One region of the Chromobacterium sp. W521 genome, then DNA from elsewhere that is predicted to be linked to it. Evidence: predicted binding sites of a transcription regulator. Region 1 holds the regulator's gene; each other region holds the start of a gene.

Region 1 (3,275 bases):
GACGGCAGATCGGCCTCGTTGATGCGGCGTTGCGGCATGAACACGGTGGGCAAATGGGCGTAGTTGTACAGCGCCAGCCGGTCCGGTCCTATGGCGATCACTTTGTCCAGCGTGCGACGCACCGATTCACGGGTCTGCAAGGGCAGGCCGTAGATCAGGTCGACGCTGACGGATTTGAAGCCGGCGTCGCGCGCCGCCTGGATCACCTCTAGAGTTTCCGCTTCGGACTGCACGCGGTTCACCGCCTGCTGCACCGCGGGCTCGAAGTCCTGAATGCCGACGCTGATGCGGTTGAAGCCTAATTCGGCCAGCTTGAAAATTGTAGCCGCACTGACTTTGCGCGGGTCTATTTCTATGGAATACTCCCCCTCCTTCAAGAACTCGAAATGAGTCTTGAGCAAGGTCATCAATCGTTCCAGTTGCGCGTCGGACAGGAAAGTCGGGGTGCCGCCGCCGAAATGCAGCTGTATCACCTGCTCTCGGCGCCCCAGACAGGAGGCGACCATCTGGACTTCCTTTTCCAGGTAGTCCAGATACAAGTCGGCTTTGCCGCTATCCTTGGTGATGATCTTGTTGCAACCGCAGTAGTAGCAGATAGTGTTGCAAAAAGGTATATGAGCGTACAATGATAAAGGTTTCCGGTTGGCGCCGATGCTGCGCTGCCGTAGCCAGTGGATGTAGTCTCTTTCGGCAAAACCCGGCGTAAAGCGATCTGCTGTCGGGTATGACGTATATCTAGGACCTGTCCCGTCGAGGCGTTCAATCAGAGCGCGGTCGAATTCAAAATGGGCAGGAGAAAATGGGTGGGTGGTCTTCATGTCGTATTTGGATGGCAAAACCTCTGGTGGACTGGTAAATTTGCGGAAATCCTGCGAATTTCGCTTTGATAAGGGTCAAGCTTCGTCGCAAGCTTGTACTAAACATGCCATGTCCGATCAGAACCATATCTCTTTGCATAACCTGAAGGTCTCCTGCTCCAACTGCAGCCTGAAGGAACTCTGTCTGCCAGTGGGGCTCAACCGCGAGGAACTGACCCAGCTTGACGCAGTGATCCGTCAAAGCCGCCGTTTGAAGCGCGGCGAGTACCTGTTCCGCAGCGGCGAGGGCTTCCGCTCGCTGTTCGCGGTGCGCACCGGCTTCTTCAAGACCAGCGTGGCCAGTCAGGACGGCCGCGAGCAGGTGACCGGCTTTCACATGTCCGGCGAACTAATGGGCTTGGACGGTATTTCCGCCAATGTTCACGGTTGCGACGCCATCGCGCTGGAGGACAGCGAGGTGTGCGAGTTGCCGTTCAGCCGCATGGAGAGCCTGGGCCGCGAAATTCCCACCTTGCAGCACCACTTCTACCGACTGATGAGCCGCGAGATCGTTCGCGATCAAAATGTAATGTTGCTATTGGGCAACATGAAGGCGGAAGAACGCCTGGCCGCCTTCCTGCTCAATTTGTCCCAGCGTCTGTCCACTCGCGGCTTCGCCGCCAATGATTTCATCCTGCGCATGAGCCGCGAGGAAATCGGCAGCTTCCTGGGTTTGAAACTGGAAACCGTCAGCCGCACGTTGTCCAAGTTCCAGCAGCAAGGCTGGATCACGGTCGATCACAAGCACATCCAGTTGGTGATGGTGGATGAGTTGAAGGCGCTGATTTCCGGCTGCGCTCACGCCAACGGTCATTGATCCCGCCGCTTCTGCGGAGCCTCGAAAGACGCAAGGCGTGTTTATGATCTCGCGATACAAGAGGAGGTCAGGCGAAAACGGCTGAGAAAGCGGATCGTAAACAGGTTCTTAGAGCCAGTTCAAAATCTAGCGAGCAAGAGCGAGACAAGGCGAAAACCGCTGAGAAAGCGGAATGGTCAAGTGGTACATGAGCATTTCGAAGCGGTACTCACCGTGGGGCGTATCACGAAGCGCAGCAGATTATGAACAGCCTCTTAGGCAAGCCATGAGGCTTGCCTTTTTCATTGCGGCGGCGCGCAGTCCGCGATTTGCCGCAACAAGCGCGACAACGGCGCTTCTTGAGGCCATCCCGGCGGAACGGCGAAGCCTCGCGCCACTTCATGCCAGTCGCCGTCCGGGCCGGGTTGCAGTTCGGCAAGCAATTGCGGTGCCTCTGCCTGTTCCAGCCGCGCGCGCAGTTCCGCCGCATCGGCGGTGTGTTCCCGCGAGAGGCGCGCAGGCGCCAGCCAACTGAGCCTGGGCAGCCAGGCCCAGCGGGAGTCCGCGTTCAACGCAGGCCAGTCGCCGCGCAGCGGCCAGTATTGCCCGTATAGCGGCAGGGCGCCGGGCGGCGGTTCCGGCGAGGTGTCTTGAGCGTGGAACAGCCAGCCGCTGAGCCGGGCGCCGACCGCGCAGCCGGCAAAGCCTTCCGGCAGCGTCGCTTGCGCCGCGGGGTGGCGGGATAGACGCAGTTGGGTCTGCAGCTTATGGGCTTTCAGCGCCCAGGCGTCGCGCAGGCTGGGACCGGTCAGCGTATCGGCGCTGCGGCCCAGCTGCAGGTAGAACTTGCTGGCGGCTTCCAGATGCAGCGGTTGGCCGTCCAGGCGCAAAAGGAAGTCGAATTCTCCGACGGTGCGGCCGTCTGGACCGCGCACAGGCAGATTGCTGGCGACTAGTTCGATGTGCGGCGCCAAGCGGAACCAGAACGACAGCAAGCGCTCGGCGTAATGACCCAGGCGGCGGGTGGGCTGGCGCGCCAGCCAGTGCCGCAGCTCGTCGGGATGAGCGTCCAGCGCTTGCAGCAGCGCCGGGCCGTCGGGGCCCAGCAGCCGGTGCGGCGGAATGTCCGCGCCGCTTTTCCAGGGGGAGGGCGCGGTGAGAAGAAAAGCCAGATCGCGCACCGCCGGATGCGCGTAGGGCAGGGTGAATGGCGGCCTATTCGCCATTCGGTCCGGGCGCGTCGCGACGGACTTCGCCGTCGGCAGCGCGCTGCACCTGTTTGAGGAAGCCGCGCAGGATGTCGATCTCCTCGCGCAGCATGCCGGCGCGGTTGAACAGGGTGCGCATCCGGCGCATCATCCGCTCGCTGTTGCGGCGGCGGAAGTAGCCGATCTTGTCCATGGTCTGTTCCAGATGGCCGCAGAAGCCCTCCACCTCGCCCAGCGCCGCCGCGTCGCTGTCGGCGCGCAGATAATCGACGTCCACGCCGGTGTGACTGAACAGCTCGTAGGTCATGACCTGCACCGCCATCGCCAGATTCAGCGAGAAGTAGTCCGGATTGCCGGGGATGGTGACCAGACGGTTGCACTGCTCGACTTCTTCGATCGACAGGCCGAAGGTTT
Region 2 (3,275 bases), on a different contig from region 1:
AGCGCACCGCCGGCGGCACCGCGAACACCACGGTGGCCAGGATGCCCGGCACCCGCCCCAGTCCGAAGAACATTGCCGCGGGAATCAGATAAACGAAAGCCGGCATGGTCTGCATGAAGTCCAGCGCCGGCCGTACCAGGGCGTTGGCCAGCCGCCAGCGGGCGCAGCAGATGCCCAGCGGCACGCCCAACATTAGGCTGACGCAGGTGGCGGACAGGGTCAGCGCCAGCGTGGCGACGGTCTGGCTCCAGAAGCCGGTGGCCCAGATCAGGCCCAGCGCCGCGCAGACGAAGACGGCAAACTTCCAGCCCAGACGCCACAGGCCGATGCCAGCGAATAAGCCGGCTAGCGCCCATGGCGGCACGCCCTGCAATAACGCTTCCACCAGGGTAGCGAACCAGTCGATGCCGCCGCCGACGGCGTCGAAGGCGCCGGCATTGTTTTCCAACAGAAAATGGATGATCTGATTGACCCAGCTGCCTATCGGCAGCGGAGCCTGGGGGCTGGTGTCGGACATGCGGCGTGTTCCTCGTCTCGCCGGGCGCGCCAGGGACGACGAGAGCCACGCCCCCGCGCCGGCGACGCCCGTTGGGGGTTCAGTGGTGGGAGGCCGCGCTTGGGCGGTGCTGGGACAACTTGCTGAGCACGCTGCTGGTGGTGATTACGCCCAGGCAGCGGCCGTCGCCGTCCCGCACCTGCAGCGGTTCGGCCTGTGCTTGAAGCCGCAACAGCACATCGGACAGGCTACAGGACGGCTCCACATGCGATGCGGCAGCCAGGCGCGGCGGCGGCGCGGCTTCTATCAGGTCCTTGGCCTGCAGATAGCGCGAGGTGTCCACGCTTTTGAAGAAGTTGCGCACATAGTCGTCGGCCGGACATTCGATGATTTCGCGCGGGCTGCCCACCTGCACCAGCCGCCCGCCCTCCATGATGGCGATACGGCTACCGATACGCAGCGCCTCTTCCAGATCATGGGAGACGAAGACGATGGTGCGGCGCTGCTCGCGCTGCAATTGCAGCAGCAAGTCCTGCAACTCCGCGCGCTTGAGCGGGTCCAGCGCTGAAAAGGCCTCGTCCATCAGGATCAGCGAGGGATTGACCGCCAGCGCGCGCACCAGGCCCACCCGCTGCTGCATGCCGCCGGAGAGTTGATGCGGATACTTGCTGGCGAAGTCGGCCAGCCCCACTTGCTCCAGCACTTCCCGCGCCCGCGCCTCGCGGGCCTTGCGCCCGAGACCGGCCACTTCCAGGCCAAAGGCGGCGTTGTCCAGCACCGTGCGGTGCGGCATCAGCGCAAAGCTCTGGAACACCATGCTCATGTCGCGGCGGCGCAAGGCCACCAATTGCTTGGGCGACAGCCGGGTCAGGTCCTGACCGTCCAGCAGGATCTGGCCGGCGCTCGGCTCCAGCAAGCGGTTGATCAGGCGAATCAGCGTGGATTTTCCGGAGCCGGACAAGCCCATCAGCACGAAGATTTCACCTGCGCGCACCGAGAACGATACGTCGTTAACGCCCACCACCGCCCCGGTGCGCCGAAACACTTCGTCCTTGTTCTCGCCGGCCCGCAGCAAGGACATCACTTCCGCCGGCTTGCCGCCGAACACCTTGTAGAGGTGGCTGACCTCGACCTTGATCGTTTGCATCCCCGCTCCCTTCGGCGCGACCGCCGACAATTCGAACAATGTTTAACGCAAATCAAGGTTCAAGATAGAAAGGAAGGGCCTCGCCAAGTAACGGTATTCCGACATCAAGCCGCTCAAATCCGACATCCGCGCGCAAAACCGGCTGGCATAGGCCTGGCCGCCGGCTCCAGTGCCGGCTTTCGTCTCCAGCCCGGCTGGCCGGTGTCGTAAAAAAACCGCAACCCACCGTTAGAACCTGCTCAAAGCTTGCCGCGCTTCGGCGATACGGCGTTGAAAACAAAAACGCCCGCCGCGGCCGGGCAGGCGTGGAGGACAGGGAGGCGACGGACGCGCGCTCAGACCTGTCAAAGGCTGCCGCGCTTCAATGGCGCCTTGTTGAAAACACACTCAAAACGCGCAATATCGCTTGTGCACCCCGCTTTTTAGCTTGCTCTCGCCTTGTTTCGCCGCGGCTCGCGAGACTTTGGGCAGACGCTCAGCGATCCACCACCAGATCGGTCAGCGGCAAGCTGCAGCAAGGCAGGAAATAACCCTGCTCCACTTCGCGCGGCCGGATGCCTCCCTGATGCCTCATGTCCACCCGGCCTTCCAGCAGGCGGCTCTTGCAACTGCCGCACACGCCGCGGGTGCAGGACGCAGGCAGACGCATGCCCTTGGCCAACGCGGCCGCCAGCACGGTCTGTCCCGGCGCCACCGACAAATCGTCACCCGTTTTGGCGAAGCGCACATTGAAACCGCGGCTCTCGACGCTGGGCTGCGGCGTCCACCCTCCTTCGTCCGGCGGCGCGGCGCTCAGCTCGGCGAAGTTGAAGCTTTCCTCGTGATAACGGCTCATGTCGAAACCGCACAGTTTCAGCAGCTCCCGCACCCCGGCCATATAGGGCGCGGGACCGCAGCAGAACACCTGGCGCGCGAGCAAGTCCGGCGCCATGCGCTCAATCAGCGTCCGATCCAACCGGCCAATCAGGCCGGCCCAATCCGGTTCGCCCGCCCGGTGTTCGCAAATCACCGCCTGGCTGAAGGTGGGATGGATGCTGGCCAGCAGGCTCAGTTCCTTGCGAAACACGATGTCGCGCGGAGAGCGCGCGCTGTGTACAAACAGGATGTCGGCGCCGGAGGCCAGGTCGGTCAACGCCCGGGTCATCGACATCAGCGGGGTGATGCCGCTGCCTGCGGACAGAAAGAGATAGGGCGAACCAGGGTGGCGCGCATAGCTGAACTCGCCGGCTGGCCCCAATACCCGTAGCGCCATTTCCGGCCGCAGATGCTCATGCAGCCAAGAGGAAGCGACGCCGCCGGGAATGCGTTTGACGGTGATGGACACCCGGTCCGGCCGGGTGGGCGTGGACGACAGCGTGTAACAGCGGTTGACCGCAACTCCGTTGATGTCCAGCTCCAGCGTGATGAACTGGCCAGGCAAGTAATGGAAACGGCGCGGCGGTTCGGCGCGGAACACGAAGGTTTTCACATCGTGAGTTTCCTCCCGCGCCTGAACGCAGACGAGCAGGCCATCCTCGCCGGCGCGCCACAACGGCAGGTCGGCGGTTTGCGGAAGGGTGTCCAATAGGCTGACCGGCGGCGCGCTATTCATGGTCCCGCCGTTCCCGCTCCAGGCCATCGCCCAGACGCTGC
Region 3 (3,275 bases), on a different contig from region 1:
GAACGGCGGCTCGATGCCGTTCGAGGCATTGTCGGCGAAGGCCAGCGAAATGGTGCCAGTGGGCGCGATGGACAAGAGGTGCGAGTTGCGAATGCCATGCTTGCGGATGCGCGCCTTGATCGCCTCCGGCAAACGGCTGGCGCAATGCGGAGCGGCCAGGTAGGCGTCGGCGTCGAACAGCGGAAAACCGCCTTTCTCGATGGCGAGATCCACGGAGGCGTCGTAGGCGGCGTCACGCATCGCCTCGGAAATGCGGCTGGCGAAACGGCGGCCCTCCTCGCTGTCATAGCGTATCTTCAGCATGATCAGCGCGTCGCCCAGGCCGGTGAAGCCCAGGCCGACGCGGCGCTTGGCCTGGGCCTCGCGCTGCTGCTCCTCCAGCGGCCACACGGTCAGGTCCAGCACATTGTCCAGCATGCGCACCGACATGCGCACCACTTTCTCGAAGCTCTTGAAATCAAAGCTGGGCTTATCGCCAAACGGCTGGCGCACATGGCGGCACAAATTGATGGAGCCCAGGTCGCAGCAGCCGTAATCCGGCAGCGGCTGCTCGCCGCAGGGGTTGGTGGATTCAATCACCTCGCAATAGGACAGATTGTTGTCCTGGTTGATGCGGGTCATGAACAGCACGCCCGGCTCGGCGTGGTCATAGGTGGAAGCCATGATCTGCCGCCACAGTTCACGCGCCGGCACGGCGCGGTAGACCCACAGGCCGTCCTCGCGCTGGTAGCTGCCGGGGAAGGCGTCGGACGAGGGCTCCACCGCATGGGTCAGTTCCCAGGCGGCGTCCGCTTCCACGGCGCGCATGAAGTCGTCGGACACGCCCACCGAGATGTTGAAATTGCGCAAATCGCCCTGGTCCTTGGCGTGGATGAATTCCTCCACGTCCGGGTGAGAAATATCCAGCACCCCCATCTGCGCGCCGCGACGCGCGCCGGCGGACTCCACCGTCTCGCAGCTGCGGTCGAACACCCGCATATAGGACACCGGGCCGGACGCGCGGCTGTTGGTGCCCTTGACCCGCGCGCCCTTGGGGCGGATGCGCGAGAAGTTGTAGCCGACGCCGCCGCCGCGGCGCATGGTTTCCGCGGCCTGCAGCAGCGCCTCGTAAATGCCCACCTTGCCGTTTTCGGTTTCGGACACCGAATCGCCCACCGGCTGCACAAAGCAATTGATCAAGGTGGCGCGCAAATCGGTGCCGGCGGCGGAATTGATGCGGCCGCCGGGAATAAAGCCGTTTTCCAGCGCTTGATAGAACAGCGGCTCGAAACGCGCCGGGTCGCTTTCCAGCGCCGCCAGCGCCTTGGCCACGCGCAGGCGCACTTCGCTCACGCTGTGTTCGCCGTTCTTGGCGTATTTTTCCAGCAATACCTCGCGGGAGATATCCTGCTCGGTCATGGCGGCGATGTTTTCCTGCTTCATGGTTCCCGGTTCCTCTTGAGTTGCGGCCTGCGGCGGCCAGGGCGGCCCCCTTCCAGCATGCAATGGACCGTGTGGGCCGCAAAAGGTTTCGACACGTCCAATACGCAACATCTGGAAAAGAAAAACGGCGTATTACACTATATGTAGTTACGCCGTTCGTTGACACATATCAAGCGCTATTCCACCCCGCCGCCGTTTTTCCCTATTGTCATGGGCAAAAACACGACGCGCGGCCGTCGCCTCACGGCGTCTTCAGTTTCACCTCCAGCGGCACGCCGTCGCGGCCGGCGGAGACCTTGACCGGCTCGCCCAACTGGATGCGTTCCTGCAGGGCCGGGTCGGTCTTGATCATGGCCGCGCGCGCATTGGCGGCGCGTTGCTTGGCCAATTGCTGCAGGCTGGCGTCGGTGATGTTCTGCGCGGCGATCAACTCGTCCCGCAACAGCTTGCCCAAGGCCGCTCCGGACGGTCCGCCCGGCTTCAGCGTGTGGCCCAGCAGCTTGAAGCGGCCGATCTGCTTGCCGTACACCGATTTCACCGCGGACAGGATTTCGCCGTCCTGCATGTCCGGCTGCGGCAGCGGCTCGCCGGCTCCCAGCTGATGACCGGCGGCGGCGAAGATCGCCAGATCGGTTTGCGCGCGCGCCATCTCCTTGCGGTCCGCGTTGGCGTTGTAGCCGCCGCTGATCGACAGCATCAACTTGGGCCGCTTCACCATCAGCCCAGCCACCTTGACCAGCTTCTCGCGCTCCGGCGGCGTCACATTGGCCTCGCCGGCCACGAAGCGGATATCGTCGAAGCCCTCGCCGCCCAGCAAGGCGCCCAATGCGCGGAACGGCGCGGTCACCACCTTGGTCACCACGTTGACGATGGCTTTCCAGATGATCTTGCCGTAGCTGAACTGCGGATCGTCCAGGCTCCCGGCCACCGGCAAGTCCAGATCGATGCGTTTATCGCTGTCCTCCAAAATAGCCACCGCCAGCCGCAACGGCAGCCGCGGGCCCTTGTACTCGCTGTCCGGCAGCTCGTCGCCCAGTTGCAGGGAATCAATCACCACCCGGTTCTCACCCTTGAGCTGGCGTTGCTCCAGCAGGTAGCGCAGATCCACCGACAAGCGGCCGTCCTTGACCTGCCAGCCGGCGAAGTTCATCGAATACGGGTTCAACGTGCCCATGGAGATATTGCGGAAGGCCAGCGTGATGTCGGTGTTGTCGGTGGGCGCCAGCGGCGACAGCGCGCCGCGCACCTTGACGTCGCCAAACTGGTCCACGTCGCCGTCCAGCGTGATGTTGCCGCGCCGATTGGCGCGGGTGGACAGGTTCTGGATGGAGCCTCGCAGATTGTGCATATCGGTGGCGAAGTCCGGTTTCATGCCGTGGTCGGCGAACTGCACCCGGCCTCCCTGCACGTGAATGGACTTCACCTCCACCAACGGCAGCGGCCCCGGCTTAGCCTTGGGCGCGGCCGGCTTGGCGCCCCCTTGGCCGGCAAACAGCCGGGCCACGTTGAGCTCGCGTTTCTCGTCCAGTACTAGTCGCCCCGCCGGCGCTTGCAGCCGCACATCGTTAATCGCCACTTTCAGCGGCATGCCTTGGGCGCTGAGGCCGCGTACTTGCAGATCGCGCCAGCCCAGCAAGGGCAATTTCTCGCCCGGCTCGTACACCGCCAGCCGCGTCACGCCGGCTGAGCCGCCGACACGCCAGCCGCGGGCGCCAACATCCAGGTTCAAATCCGCCGACAGCGCGCCGCCGCCAAAACGCAGCGGCGTGCCGCTCAAGGCGTAGGGCGCCAACGGCGCCAGCTGCACCCCGTCAGCGCGCAACTTGCCCTTGAGCGCTCCGGCGGAGGCGTCG

What was found. Region 1 encodes FNR, which switches genes on or off when oxygen is low (the NO sensors DNR and NnrR bind a similar motif). Its sites were predicted from a motif close to TTGATNNNNATCAA; they were not measured.
Region 2: a site for FNR is predicted at 1,686-1,699, ahead of ACUXV1_RS19895 (quaternary amine ABC transporter ATP-binding protein). Genes of this name have one in related genera too.
Region 3: a site for FNR is predicted at 1,582-1,595, ahead of ACUXV1_RS20390 (adenosylcobalamin-dependent ribonucleoside-diphosphate reductase). Genes of this name have one in related genera too.

Annotation. Positions count from the first base shown of each region.
Region 1 is NZ_JBRBAF010000005.1:21,812-25,086, reverse strand. It holds gene hemN (oxygen-independent coproporphyrinogen III oxidase) at 1-818, opposite strand, end outside; gene fnr (fumarate/nitrate reduction transcriptional regulator Fnr) at 928-1,674, shown strand; gene ACUXV1_RS08605 (DUF1853 family protein) at 1,956-2,879, opposite strand; gene ACUXV1_RS08600 (RNA methyltransferase) at 2,869-3,275, opposite strand, start outside.
Region 2 is NZ_JBRBAF010000014.1:49,916-53,190, reverse strand. It holds gene ACUXV1_RS19900 (ABC transporter permease) at 1-517, opposite strand, end outside; gene ACUXV1_RS19895 (quaternary amine ABC transporter ATP-binding protein) at 597-1,643, opposite strand; gene ACUXV1_RS19890 (FAD-binding oxidoreductase) at 2,119-3,234, opposite strand; gene ACUXV1_RS19885 (aromatic ring-hydroxylating oxygenase subunit alpha) at 3,227-3,275, opposite strand, start outside.
Region 3 is NZ_JBRBAF010000015.1:70,504-73,778, forward strand. It holds gene ACUXV1_RS20390 (adenosylcobalamin-dependent ribonucleoside-diphosphate reductase) at 1-1,422, opposite strand, end outside; gene ACUXV1_RS20395 (DUF748 domain-containing protein) at 1,664-3,275, opposite strand, start outside.